Regions from separate parts of the Mesorhizobium sp. M5C.F.Ca.IN.020.29.1.1 genome, predicted to be linked through region 1. Evidence: riboswitches for the same ligand, from Rfam matches in the RefSeq annotation. Region 1 holds a riboswitch; the other holds the start of a gene.

Region 1 (4,282 bases):
CAGTATTTCCTCCACTACTGGGGCCGCAAAGCTCTCCTGATGATAGTTGGCCATGTCGAATCCGGCCGCCTCAAGCATCTGCCGCACGGCGCGCATGAACGGGTCGGGACCACAGCAGAAAATTTCGCGCTCACGAAAATCGGGCGCCAGCAGCGGCAGCCGTATCGCGTCGATCCGGCCCATATGGCCGAACCAGCCCTCGCGGCTGGAGCGCTCCTCGATCATGAAGCCAAGCGTTAGGCCCGGCATGCGGCTGCCGAGCAGTTCGAGCTCCTTGCGGAAGATGATCTCCTCGGGCTTTCGTGCGCAGTTGACGAAGCCGACATCTGTCCATGGCGCACAGTCGTTCAGCCAGCGCAGCATTGACATCATCGGCGTCACGCCGGAGCCGGCCGAAATGAACAGATACTTGGCCGCGGGGTGGCTGTGCAGCGAAAAGTCGCCGGTCGGCCCATAGGCTTTCACGTGAACGCCGGGTTTTAGATTGTCGAACATCCAGCGTGTGCCGAGGCTGCCGGCCTGGGCTTTCACCGTCACCGCGATCGAGAACGGCCGCGACGGCGAGGACGACAGCGTATAGGTCCGCATCAGCGGGCCGTCAGTGGTCGGCAGTTCCAGCGTCACGAACTGCCCCGGTCTGTAGCGGAACCAGGTCTGGTTGTCGGAGCGGAAGGTGAAGGTCTTCACGTCAGGCGCCTCGTCGCTGACGCCGATCACTTCCAGCACCTGAAGCCTGTCGTTCCAAGGCGCCATCTCGTCGAGATGGCGGTAGAGCCCGAGATCCGTCATCGCGTTCATACCCTTGACCTTTCTCAGGCGACGCTGCGCAACGCCGGCCGGCCGTCCTCGGCAAGGCGCGGCCCGATGAAGGAGGCGTACCATTCGACGAACTGGATGACGCCGCCCTCATGCAGTTCAGAATAGGGGCCGGGCTCATAGGCCGGCGACAGGATGCCGAAGGCGTTTTCCTCGACGATGCGGCGGTCCTGATCGTTGGTCTCGGTCCAGACGTGGGTGAGTTCGGCGAGATCGTAATCGACGCCTTCGATCGCGTCCTTGTGGACGAGCCATTTGGTGGTGACGGCCGTTTCCGTGGCGCTGATCGGCAGCACGCGGAAGGTGACGGCATGGTCGCCGAGGATGTGGTTCCAGGTCGTCGGATAGTGATAGAGCAGCAGCGAGCCGATGCGCTCGGTCGAAACGCTGTCGGAAAGGTTCTTCTTCACCGCGCGTCTTCCCGTCATCGTGTAGCTGACGGCATCGCGCAGCAGCGGCGCGCGGGTGGCACGATACTGCCCGGCCGGATCGATGCGGAACTTGCTCGGCAAGCCCGCCGCCTCGCATTTCGCCCAGTGCATGAGCATCTCCGGATCGCTATCGGCGCCCTGCACGCCAGTCACGGTCGGCGCTTCCGGGAATGTCTTGCACAGTTCCGGATGGTTGCCGGCGCAATGGTAGCACTCGCGGTTGTTTTCCCAGACGAGCTTCCAGTTGCCCTTCTCGACGATGGTCGATTCGAAGGCGATTTTTGCGTCGCGCAGCCGGTGCGGCAGGAGGTAAGGCTCGATCATGGCGCGCATCGGCGCGAAATCGGCGGGCTCCTTGGCCAGGCAGATGAAGATGTAGCCGCCAACGCTTTCGCAAGCCACCGGCTTCAGGCTGAACTGGCTCTTGTCGAAGCCGTCCGCCATCTGCCTTGCGAACAAAAGCCGGCCATCCAGCTCGTAGGTCCACTGGTGATAGGGGCAGACAAGCTTCGCCGCCGTGCCTTTGTCGGCGTTGCAGACGCGGCTGCCGCGATGCCGGCAGGAATTGTGGAAGGCATTGATCCTGCCTTGCTGGTCGCGGACCAGCACGACCGGATAGTCGCCGATCTGGGCAGTGATGTAGCTGCCCGGCTTCGGCAACTCGCCATCGTGGCCGATGAACAGCCAGTCGCGATACCAGATCAGCTCCATGTCGAGCTTGAAGAAATCGGCATCGGTATAGAAGGGCTGCTCGAGCGAATAGCCTGCCCTGCGGCCGTGCAAGAGCCTCAGCATGTCGTTGCGCGCATCCATGTCCTGTCCTTATAGCCGTCGCATCGGCCCGAAATCGGAATCGATTTCGGAAAGCACGATGCGCAATTCAAAGTCTTGGAGCGTGTTTTGTGCGTCCAAATGGACGCACGTCGCTCCAAAGACTGAACTGGTGGTGATGGAGGAAGGATCGCTCGCAGGCCGGCGGACAGGCCAGACATGCATCATCCACCTCTTGACCGCCCACCGCGATCAGTCGTGTCTAGAAATCTCGGGCTGGTTTCCGGGCTCTGGAGTGTCCTTGCGGACTCATCGCGACACCTTCCCAGGCTTGTGGCCCAGTGGTCTCCCGTTGCGACTTGAACTCCACCACCGTTGCGGGGGCAGCGCCGGGTTCTGACCGGCTTCCCAATTCTCCGCTTCGTCGTCACCAAGCGGCACCTGAGTTGCCGTGATCTAATCATGACGGCTGGCTGACTGTCGGTATGAAAGCGACATCGTATCCATGCGGCGCGACACGACGGCGAAACCCTGTGGGCCGGGATTTGAGGGGGATGAATTTGCACCCGGCTGCGAGCGCTGCCGGTTCTGAAAGCACGCCGGATTTAACCATTGCAGGGCGCCTAAATGGTTAACGATTCGACAACAACTCAGCACCGGCTTTTTAAGCCGCTTCTAAAATCGAACCGAACGGTTCGTTTCTGTTGACAATGCGTGCATGACGCTGTGAACGCAGGTCCGGCAATTCGTCAAATGGTCGAATGGCGCCTTTGGCATAAACCTCTGAAACAAAACATAAAACAACACTACTGGAAGCATCTGGTACAATTTCAAGGTGTAGATTCTTGGTCCACACGGAACAACTTAGTGATTGGAATCCGCCGAATGGCCTTCCCACATCGGGGCTGTCCGAACGACGCGAATTCCTCCCAAGACACGCCGCTAGACGGACGGAAAATTAAGATACTGGAGTACCAAAAATGAAAAAGATTGCTCTTACTGCCGTCGCCGTTCTGGCCATCACCGGCAGCGCCTTTGCTGGCAGCGACCATTATGGGTCCAACGGCGCCAACCAGCCGGCCGCTGCGGTCGACAACAGCTCGTATACGGCTTCCATTCAGAAGCCGGCTCACGCTGAAAAGCCCGTTGTCCAGGGCGCTGACCGCAACCTTTTCGGCAACAATTAACAGCTGATCCCAAACAGCAGAGCGGCGTTGTCTTTCATAAAGACCGCGGCCGCCGCGCTGAGGGGATACGACAATTCAGGAGTACTAGAAATGAAGAAGATCATTCTTGCCGCCGCCGCCATTCTGGCCGTCTCCGGAAGCGCTTTTGCCGGCAGCGACAATTTTGGATCGAACGGCGCCAACCAGCCGGCCGCTGCGGTCGACAACAGCTCGTACACGGCTTCGATTCAGAATTCGGCTTCGACGCAGAAGCCGGTTCCAGCTGACGAGAAGCCCGTCCACGGCAGCGACCGTAACCTCTTCGGCAACAACTAGTGTCGATCCCAACAGCAGCGGCGGCATTTGCCCGCCGCGCTGGTGGAACACGAAAAATCCAGGAGTACTGAAATGACGAAGATTGTTCTTGCGACCGCCGCCGTTCTGGCCGTCGCCGGCAGCGCATTTGCCGGTAGTGACAATTTTGGATCGAACGGCGCCAACCAACCGGCCGTTGCGGTCGACAGCTCGTACACGGCTTCGACCCAGAATTCGGCCCCGGCGCAGAATCCGGTTCCGGTTGACGAGAAGCCTGTCCACGGCAGCGACCGCAACCTGTTCGGCCGCTAACAGCGACCTGAACGCACAAGAGCGGCGGGCTTTGCCCGCCGCTCTTGTTTTTTGCCTTCGCCAAACTGCCTGTATCCAGCAGTTAGGCCGCCGGCCTCAGGCTGCCCTTGCTTCCGCTTTGTGGAGTGTGAAGGAATGTCCGTCGGCATCGAAAATATGCAGGTCGCCGGCATCGGCATTCAACCGCAGCGCAGCACCCCGCTTGACCTCGACATTGCCGGGCAGCTTGGTCACCAGCGGCAGTTCGGAGCGGCCGATGTCGACATAGACGAGCTGAACCTCGCCGAGCTGCTCGACATAGTCCACCGTTCCCTCGAAAAGATAATCCGTCCCGGTGGCGATCATCAGATCCTCCGGCCGCACGCCGAAGCTCACCGAAGCGCCCTTCACTGACGCTGGCGTGGCGATCGGCACCGTCGCCTTGCGCCCGCCGACATGACTGACGACGGTCGGGTCGCCTGATTTGTCGAT
Region 2 (9,753 bases), on a different contig from region 1:
CGTCCGCCAGCCCGATATAGCGGAACAGCGTGGTGCCGCCGGCGACTGAGACGCCGAAGCGGCCGAACAACGCATCGAGCCGTGCTGCATCCTCTGCCAGACGGCATCGCATCTCGGCCCGCCAGCCGCTGTCGGCAAGCGCGCGGATACCGTATTCGAGCGCTGGGCCGGCGACCGCCCATGGCCCGAACTGCGCCTCGAGCCGTTCGACCGTCAGCGCGTCGGCCAGTGCAAAGCCGAGCCGCAGGCCGGCGAGGCCAAAGAATTTGCCGAAGGAACGCAGCACGACAATGCCGCCTTGCTCGACATCGCCGGCCAGGCTTTCCGCGCGCGGCCCGACATCCATGAACGCCTCATCGACGACCAGCAACCCGCCTTTGGCGCGCAATTTTCCGGCAAGATCGAGCAGCTTCTTGCGTTCGATGATGCGCCCGTCCGGATTGTTGGGGTTGACGATGATGGCGAGATCGGCTCCTGCCAGGACCTCGAAATCATCGACCTCCGTCACAGCATGGCCGGCGATTGCCGCTGCCCGCTGATGTTCAGCATAGGTCGGCCCGAGCACCAGCGCCTTGCCGGGGCTCGCCAGCGAGGCGACGCGCGGCAACAGGATCTGCGTGCCCGGCGTCGCCACCACATTCGCTGCCGATGGCGCGCCATAAACGCTTGCCGCGACTTCGGCCAACTCGCGGACCCGCGCTGCTTCCGGCAATCTGGACAGGGCGGTGGCGGGCAGATCGAAAAACGGATAGGAGTGCGGATTGATACCGGTCGAGAGGTCGACGAAGGGCTGCGGCGCATGCGGAAAAAGCGCCCTCGCCCGGCCAAGGCTTCCGCCGTGATCCACCACTGTCGCCGCTCCATCAAGAGACTTCATGTCGATCCTGACCGCTTTCCTGTCACTGGTTGTTGAATTCGCCGTGGGTTACCCGGCCTGGCTGTTCGGCGCCATCGGCCATCCCGTCACCTGGTTCGGCAGGCTGATATCCTTTCTCGACCGCAGGCTCAACCGCGATACTGATTCCGACGCCCTGCGTCGCCGGCGCGGTGTTCATGCGCTGCTGATCATCGTGCTGGTGCCGGCCGCCATCGCCTTCGCCGTGGAAGCCATGCTTTCGGGCATTCCAGCTGGACTGGTCCTCACGGCAATCCTGGCGACGTCGCTGCTGTCGCAGAAGAGCCTGGCCGAGCATGTCGAGGCGGTGGCCGACGGACTGGACAATGGTGGACTCGACATCGGCCGTGCTGCCGTCTCAAGGATCGTCGGCCGCGATCCGGAAAAGCTCGACAGAGCCGGCGTCTGCCGCGCGGCGATCGAAAGCCTGGCCGAGAATTTTTCCGACGGCGTCGTTGCGCCCGTCTTCTGGATCGGCGTCGGCGGGTTGGCCGGCGGCGTCGCCTACAAGGCCGCCAACACGGCCGATTCGATGATCGGCCACCGCACCCCGCGCCACGAGGCCTTCGGCAGGGCGGCAGCGCGCTTCGACGATCTGATCAACCTGCCGGCGTCGCGGCTGACCGCACTGCTCATCGTGGGTGCCTCTTTCTTCGTCAAAGGCGCCGATGCCGGCAACGCCTGGCGCACCGTGCAGCGCGACGCGACAAAGCACCGCTCGCCCAATGCCGGCTGGCCGGAGGCGGCGATGGCCGGCGCGCTCGGCCTGGCGCTCGCCGGCCCGCGTTCCTATGACGGCGTCATGGTCGACGATACGTTCATGGGCGAAGGCGGCCACCGCGATGCCGAGAGCGCCGACATCAGGCGGGCGCTGAAACTCTATCGGGTCGCCGACTTTTTGCTGATCGCGCTGTTCGGCTTGCTGTCGGTGATCGTCATCGCTGCGTGACCCATCGGACGGGTCGGGAACTCAAGTCACCAAGTAATGCGGACTTCCCTTGCGCTTGAATCAGCCGCCTTGCCAAACCTTTTGATCGCATAGCCACCGACAGCTGCAGGAGAAGATTTCAATACTGGTTCAATCACAACAAAGAGTCGCTCAGCATCTGGCCCGTACATATAGAGGATGCACTTGCCGTCGCCAAACTCATCGCCATCAAACTCACCGACCGAAGCATTGCCGACGACTTGCTCTAGCCGATCTTCCAGCGCGAGAATGGAAGCGCGTTCTTTCGACGTTCCAAACTGCCCGTCATTCAGAAGAAGATAGACGATTACCGCTTGTTCCACAGACAGTTCTCCTGCTGCGAAGTGATCAGAACTCGATTCCTTGCTGTGCCTTCACGCCAGCGGAAAAGTGATGCTTGGTCACGCCCATCTCGGTGACAAGATCGGCGGCATCGACCAGCGCCGGCTTGGCGTTGCGGCCGGTGACGACGACATGCAGGTTTTCGCGGCGGCCTTTCAGCGCCGCCACCGCTTTGTCGCGATCAAGATAATCGTAGCGCAGCGCGATGTTCAGCTCGTCGAGCACCAGAAGGCTGATCGACGGATCGGCCATCAGCTCGAGCGCCTTGGCCCAGGCCGCTTCGGCGGCGGCGATGTCGCGCTTCAGATCCTGCGTTTCCCAGGTGAAGCCCTCGCCCATTGTATGCCAGACGACCCGGTCGCCGAAGGCGGCAAAGGCGTCCTTCTCGCCGGTGTGCCATTTGCCCTTGATGAACTGGACGACGCCGACGCGCCTGCCGTAGCCGAGCGTCCTCAGCGCCAGCCCGAAGGCGGCAGTGGTCTTGCCCTTGCCGGGCCCGGTGTTGACGATCAGCAGCCCCTTCTCGACCGTCTTTGCCGCGACCTCGGCGTCCTGCACCGCTTTGCGCTTGGCCATCTTGGCGCGATGGCGCTCCTCGTCCTTGGGATCGATAGTATCAGCCATGTCACTTCACCTTGAGCGGCAGCCCCACCACCATCAGCAGCACCGTATCGGACACTGCCGCGACTTGCTGGTTGAGCCGGCCGGCGGCATCGCGAAACCGGCGAGCCAACGCATTGTCCGGCACGATGCCCTGGCCGACCTCGTTGGAAACCACGAACCACGGCCCGCGCGGTCGTGACAGCACATCCGCCAGCCCTCGGCATTCGGCCTCAACGTCATGTTCGGCCAGCATATGATTGGTCAGCCACAAAGTCAGGCAGTCGATCAGGACGGGCCGGCCGTCAGGCAGCGCCTCGATCGCGCCGACGAGATCGAGCGGCGCGTCGATGGTCGTCCAGCCCTCGCCGCGCCGCGACCGATGCAGCGCAATACGTTCGCGCATCTCGTCGTCATAGGCTTGCGCCGTGGCGATATAGGCCCACGGCGCCGGGCAGGCCGTCGCCAATTTTTCGGCATGCGCGCTCTTGCCGGAGCGTGCACCGCCGATGACCAGGGTCAGCGTCCCGGCAACGCGATCAGGCAAAGCTGTCGCGCAGGCCGGTCGCGGTGCCGGTCAAGCGGCCACGCACCACGCCAACGATGCCGCCGAGCACCAGCCAGAACACCAAATTGGTCAGCGTCACCGCCACCACGAACTGGTGATGCAGGCCTTCTGGGATCGGCGATTCGAAACTGTCGGGCTGCGGCGCGCCGACGATATGCGGCGCCACGATCAACGCTACGGCAATCAGCGCCAGTGGCAAGGACTTGCGGAAGGCAAGCAGGCCGAGACCCGCCGCGGTCGCCATCACGGTCGCCGTCCACCAGATCTGGCGCTGGGTGAGATCGGCCGCCGGCATCGCCGGCAATTCGGGCGGCAGGCCAAGGTTCGGAGCCAGCGTGAATACGGCAAAGCCGGCAAAGCCCCAGAACAGGCCCTGACGCCAATTGCCGATGCCGCCGGCGAACTCCGAAGCGGCGACCAAGATCAGCGCAAAGCCGATGCCGGTGACCACATTGGCAACGATATTGAAGGCGAAGCGCTCGAAGCCGTCGGCCGGCGTCCAGCCCTCCTCTTCCGGGGCGGCAGCTTCGGCCGGCGCTGGCGCCGCGCTGGTCATAGCATTCGTTTCCCCGGCGTTCGCAGGCGGCGCCGCGGCATGGTCATGCGTGTGACCACCGCCGGCCTGTTCGTAGACTTCCGCTTTCAGAATGAGCGGCACCGTGGCATAGGCCTGCATGCAGGCGAGAACGACGCCTGCCACAAGCCCTGCGATCGCCGCGATGAACACGACGTTGCGAAACAGTGTCATGATGTCAGCCCCTCGTCAGTGGCAGGGGAACGCCATCGAATGGCGATAGTCGTGAGCGGCATTGTGGACCGCCTCGATATGCGAGAAGCCGACAAAGCCCATCACGAAAATGCCGAGAAATGCAGCAAGCGCCAGCTGCACGAAGCGCGACTGCGAGGAGACGGAAGTGCCGAGCGAGACGGAAGCGGTATTCATGTCTTGTCCTTTCGCCCTCCACCCGAGGGCATAGAAGTCAGTTTTCCTGTCGCCGGCAGGTCTCCTGGCTCGCGGATCAACGCCCTTCCCCACCTTCCCGAAGAAACTCTTCAGTGGCATATGGAGAGGACTAACCGCACACAGTTGCGGGGGCAGCCACGGCATTGGGCCAACAATTCGCCCTCACCGCATTCCCTTTAGGGCGCCGTGCGTCCGAATGGACGCACAAGGACGCTCTAACACTTAGACTCTGCGCATGACCTTTCCGGAACCGATTCCGGTTTCGGGATCATGCGCGGCTCCAAACGGAACCGACGACAGCTGCGACTATAGGCAGAATCGTCGCGTCCGGCAAACCAAATTCCGCCAGCCACCAGCGCGAATGCGCCTCTCGGCAGGCCAGCCAGCCCGGCGCCGCGATTGACAGTGTTCGCGACCGGGTGTCGGCTGGCGTATCACAGGAGCCGGTCATGCAGCCCAGCCCGAGCGAGCACGATCCCTATTTGACGCGACTTGAACCGTCGCTGCCGTCATCGGCCTACTGGGACATCGAGGCCTATCAGCGCGATCTCGACGCCATCTGGTATCGTAGCTAGCTGCTCGTCTGCCGAGAGGCCGACCTTGCGCCTGTGTCAGGCCATATGCTGCGCAAGGTCATGAACTGCAACTGGAAGATCTTCTGGGAGAATTTCAACGAGTGCCTGCATTGCCCAGGCGTCTACAAGGACCTGTCGCGGCTGGTGTCGATCTATGGCCGCGGCCTGATGGGTCGGGACGACGACCCCGAACGGACCCGTCACGCCGACAATGATGCGCCGGAGTTTCCGGTGGCCTGCGGGCCGGAGCCGTGACATGGTCGCGAGACGGGCGCGTCCACGGCCGGTCTTTCCCGACCTGACTTCAGCCGAGCGTTCCGCCGGGCAGACCTACGCCACCAACCTGCCGTCGATGTTCATCGTCGGCCATGTCGACTATGTCAGGACCGTGCGGCTGGTGCCGCTCGGCTCGGAGCAGTCCGAACTGACCGCCGAATGGCTTTTTTCGTCCGAAGCGCTCGCCGATCCAACGGCTAATATCGACAACATCGTCGCTTTCGGCAGGCAGGTGCTGGAGGAGGACGCTGATATCTGCGAGATTAACCAGAAAGGCCTGCGCTCGATGCGCCACAAGGCCGCATGCTGATGCCCGAGGAATATGAATTGAATCGCTTCCACAACTGGGTGCGCGAGCGGCATACAACGCTTTCACCAAAATTCTGACGATCAAAGCGACTTCGGCAGATACCGCCAGGTGACAAAACCGCAGCCCGCCGCCAGCAGGCCGAGCGTGGCGAACACCGAGCCCAGCCCGAAAAACGCCAGCACCACCGAATAGACCAACGGCGGTGTCAGCTCGGAAAAGTCGAGATAGGTGCGATAGACCGCCGCCATCTCAGCCCTTTCATAGAACCGCACCGAGCGCATGAAGGCGGTCGAGCCCAACGCGTCGAGAGCGATGGCGAAGAGCGCGCCGCACAGCAGCAAGGCGCCGGTAAGAAACGGCACGGATTCGCCGACGGCGCCTGCCGCCAGCAGCATGGCCGACAGGGCGAAATAGGCTGATGTCATGGTTCGCCGGCCGCCGAAACGCTGTCCCACTCTGCCCCAGAAGATGGCCGTGAACAACAGCGCATTGCCCGCTGAGACCAGCAGGCCGCCAGCGAGCTCGCCCTCGCCTGTGATCACCATGAACAAAGGCCCGTAGACGAAAAATGTCGTCCAGAAGCAGGAGCGGCCGAAGGCGATCAGCCAGGCCAGCCTGAGACGCGGCTGCGCGACGAAGCGGCCGATATTGGCGAGCGGATTGGCCGGCCGCGTCTTGCCAGGGCGGATCGACTGATCGTCGCCGAGCCGGTTGGTCCAGAACAGCGCCAGCAGGGCCATGGCGAAGATGGCGACCGCGCCATGCGCGGCATAGATGCCAAAACGCGTGTAGAGGAAGATGCCGAGTGTCGGCCCGCTTGTCCAGGCGAGCATCGACCACGCCATGCGCAGCGATTCGGCCTGCATGAAATCGGTCTTGCGGATGTGGTCCATAATGTAGAGGCTGAGCGTGATGGACAACGCGCTGGCGCCCATCACGCGGCAAAGCATGCCCACCAGCTGCCCAGCGAGCGTGTGCGTGACGAAGAACAGCGAGCCGACGGCAAGCAGGCAGGCACCTGATGTGTAGACCCAGCGTCGGGCAAAGCGCCGGATGAGCATCGGCATAAACAGCGTCACCGACAGGCCGAGCAGCGCCACGACGGTGTAGAGGATCGAGACGATCTGCTCGTTGCGGAGGATTTCGTAGGCCTGGATCGGGATGACGCTCGACACGGTGGCGCGCGCGAAGGATTCGACCGCATAGAGCGAGGCGAAGGTGCGCGCATCCGCTGGTCGCAAGGCCGGAAGCCCGATTGGATGGCGCACATGGGTAGCCATTGCTGTCCCCGAAGCAGAATCGCCCAAAGCAGGACGTGAGCGCCAAATCTGCCGTGGCCATCCCTGGGTCGGTAACAGGAAACCGACCCGTTCACGGCAAAAAGCGAACCGGCCAAAGGCTTTCCGGCGCTGGCCTACCGCATCAGCGCGAAATCGGAATCGATTCTCGGAAAGCACGATGCGTGGATTCAAAAGCGTTAGAGCGAACTTTGTGCGTCCAAGTGGACGCACGTCGCTCTAATGCCGGCCTTGATGCGACGCCGGCGCGAACCGGAGCCGAGGCCGTTGTGTGGCCGCCTTCTTTTGTCCGGGGCAATCGTGATAGTCGTCTTGTTCTGCTGAATCAGAATTGCGAGACCATGAGCATCGACACGCTGACCGTATCCGTTCAGGATCAACCGAAGCCGAAGCGCATCATCGCCATCGACGTCGCCCGCGGCGTCGCTTTGCTTGCCATGGCGAGTTACCATTTCACCTGGGATCTCGAATTCTTCGGCTACACCGATCCCGGTCTGACCGCCTTCGGCTGGTGGAAATTCTACGCGCGCTGCATCGCTTCGACCTTCCTGTTCCTGGTCGGCGTCAGTCTGTTCCTCGCCCATGGCAAACAGATCCGCTGGAAAGGTTTCTGGAAACGCTTCGCCATGGTCGCTGGTGCGGCGCTCGCCATATCGGCTGCCACGAGGCTTGCCACGCCGGACAGTTTCATCTTCTTCGGTATCCTGCACGAGATCGCGCTGGCCAGCCTGCTCGGCCTGGCGTTTCTGCGGCTGCCGGCGCTGCTGACGCTTGTTGTCGCGGCTTTCGTCATCACCGCGCCGCTCTACCTCAGGTCCGAGATCTTCGACCATCCGGCCCTGTGGTGGGTCGGCCTGTCGGCAACCAATCCTCGCTCCAACGATTATGTGCCGCTGTTCCCATGGTTCGGCGCCGTGCTGGTGGGCATCGCGGCGGCAAAACTCGCCTTCACTTCCGGCTTGCTGACGCGGCTGGCGGGCCTGACGCCCGGCCGCTGGACAAATCCGCTGGTCTTTATCGGCCGGCACAGCCTCGCCTTCTATCTGATCCACCAGCCGGTGCTGATCGGCTCGGTCTGGCTGCTTTCGCAAGTGGTGCCGGCACCGGTCGAGACCAGGCAGGTCACCTTCCTGAAAGAATGCCAGACATCGTGCGAGCAATCGCGCGACACGGAGTTCTGCTCCAGCTATTGTGTGTGCATGCTCGATACACTCGAGGGCGAGGCCACGCTTGATCGGCTCTACCGCAACGACCAGGCTGCGGAATGGAAGGCACATCTCGACGAGCTCGCCGGCGCCTGCACTGCCAAAGCCGACAGCACTTTGATGGAGGGAGGAGCACAATGACCGACCATCAACAGAAACCGGGGCAACCTAAACCGGGGTTTATACCTTGGCCGCCGCTGATCTATGTCGCGGCCATCGCCGTCAGCATCGGGCTTGGCTTGCTCTACCCGCTGCCATGGATCGGCGGCCTGCTCGGCGACATCCTGTTCGCGGCCGGCTGGGTGGCATTGTTCGGCGTCGTCGCACTCTGGTTCACGGCGATCCGCACCATGATCCGGGCAAAGACGACGCTCCACCCAAACGCCGTGCCGGACCATCTGGTGACATCAGGCCCCTTTGCTGTCAGCCGCAACCCAATATATCTGGCCAACACACTGCTGCTGATCGGCGTGGCCCTTGTCTCGGGGATCGTATGGTTCCTGCCGCTGGCGATCATCGCCGCCTTCGCAACGCAGAAAATGGCGATTGAGGGCGAGGAAAAAGTGCTGACGACGAAATTCGGCAAGAAATACCGGGACTACGCGAAAAAGGTGCGACGCTGGATTTGAGGCGTGCAGCAAGGTCTTTCAGAGTAGAATTATCGAAAGGGTCGGTCAGGTGTTGACGCCGAGCTCCACCAATCGCTCGACGCAGGATTCCTCGGCCTGGTCGAGTTCGGCCAAGGTCTCTTCGAGGTCCCGGCGCTTCTGGCGCAGATCCTCGCGCTTTTCCTCAATGCGTTTGATCATCAGGTTGAGCTGACCGACCTCCCCGGGCGGCTCCTTATACATCTGGATGATTTCGCGGATTTCATTGATCGAAAAGCCGAGTCTCTTGCCGCGCATGATCTGGCGGATGAGGTGCCGGTCCGACGGGCGAAACAGCCGCGTACGGCCGCGACGTACCGGCTGCACCAACCCCTCGTCCTCGTAGAAGCGCAGCGTCCGCGTCGAAATATCGAATTCGCGGGTCAGTTCGGTGATCGAATAATATTCCCGCATCGTCACTCCAAATGCCCAGCCGCGCTGCGAGTTCCAACCATGCGGCCTCGCTATCGTCCAGACGCGCGTCAGAATCGGCCGACAGGCACTTCCAAAATCGCATGGCATTTACGTAAAAGTCAATTGAAGGCATAACCGCACGTTCGCTCAGCGCACGCCGAACCACCATGTGGCGAGGCCGAGGAAGGCAAAGAAGCCGACGACGTCGGTGACCGTCGTGACGAAAACCGCCGAGGCCACGGCCGGGTCGATCTTGAACCGGTCGAGCAGCAGCGGGATCAGGATGCCGGCAAGTGCGGCGACGAACATGTTGATGATCATCGCCGCTGCGATGATGCCGCCCAAATTGGGATCGCGGAACCAGGCGGCCGCGACGATGCCGATCAGGATGGCGAAGATGATGCCGTTGATGAAGCCCACCCCCATCTCGCGGCGGATGATGCGGCCGGCATTGTAGATGTCGAGGTCCCTGGTTGCCAGCGCCCGCACCGTGACCGTCATGGTCTGCGAGCCGGCATTGCCGCCCATGCCCGCGACGATCGGCATCAGCACGGCCAGCGCCACGATGTGCTCGATCGTGCGGTCGAACAGGCCGATCACCGAGGCCGCCAGGAACGCCGTCAGCAGGTTGACGAGCAGCCACGGAACCCGGGAGCGCGAGGTCGAAAGAATGCTATCCGACAGCTCTTCGT

The links. A riboswitch is a leader RNA that binds a small molecule or an ion and turns the genes downstream of it on or off. The one in region 1 is predicted to bind cobalamin.
Region 2: it holds a riboswitch for cobalamin, as region 1 does, so the genes downstream of both, EOA85_RS14340 (CbtB domain-containing protein) here and EOA85_RS28525 (aromatic ring-hydroxylating dioxygenase subunit alpha) in region 1, are expected to answer to the same signal.

The regions. Positions count from the first base shown of each region.
Region 1 covers NZ_RZSW01000514.1:38-4,319, forward strand. Annotated here, with positions in the region: partial or broken gene EOA85_RS28520 (FAD-binding oxidoreductase) at 1-789, opposite strand, end outside; gene EOA85_RS28525 (aromatic ring-hydroxylating dioxygenase subunit alpha) at 813-2,060, opposite strand; cobalamin riboswitch at 2,275-2,478, opposite strand; gene EOA85_RS28530 (DUF680 domain-containing protein) at 2,999-3,205, shown strand; gene EOA85_RS28535 (DUF680 domain-containing protein) at 3,296-3,520, shown strand; gene EOA85_RS28540 (DUF680 domain-containing protein) at 3,593-3,811, shown strand; partial or broken gene EOA85_RS28545 (TOBE domain-containing protein) at 3,908-4,282, opposite strand, start outside.
Region 2 covers NZ_RZSW01000149.1:1,923-11,675, forward strand. Annotated here, with positions in the region: gene cobD (threonine-phosphate decarboxylase CobD) at 1-877, opposite strand, end outside; gene cbiB (adenosylcobinamide-phosphate synthase CbiB) at 876-1,844, shown strand; gene EOA85_RS14320 (hypothetical protein) at 1,871-2,185, opposite strand; gene cobO (cob(I)yrinic acid a,c-diamide adenosyltransferase) at 2,211-2,828, opposite strand; gene cobU (bifunctional adenosylcobinamide kinase/adenosylcobinamide-phosphate guanylyltransferase) at 2,830-3,351, opposite strand; gene EOA85_RS14335 (CbtA family protein) at 3,344-4,120, opposite strand; gene EOA85_RS14340 (CbtB domain-containing protein) at 4,136-4,315, opposite strand; cobalamin riboswitch at 4,352-4,561, opposite strand; gene EOA85_RS39855 (hypothetical protein) at 4,786-4,911, shown strand; gene EOA85_RS39860 (SRPBCC family protein) at 4,957-5,166, shown strand; gene EOA85_RS39865 (SRPBCC family protein) at 5,168-5,497, shown strand; gene EOA85_RS14350 (MFS transporter) at 5,578-6,777, opposite strand; gene EOA85_RS14355 (DUF1624 domain-containing protein) at 7,137-8,141, shown strand; gene EOA85_RS14360 (isoprenylcysteine carboxylmethyltransferase family protein) at 8,138-8,629, shown strand; gene EOA85_RS14365 (MerR family DNA-binding transcriptional regulator) at 8,675-9,061, opposite strand; partial or broken gene EOA85_RS14370 (magnesium transporter) at 9,209-9,753, opposite strand, start outside.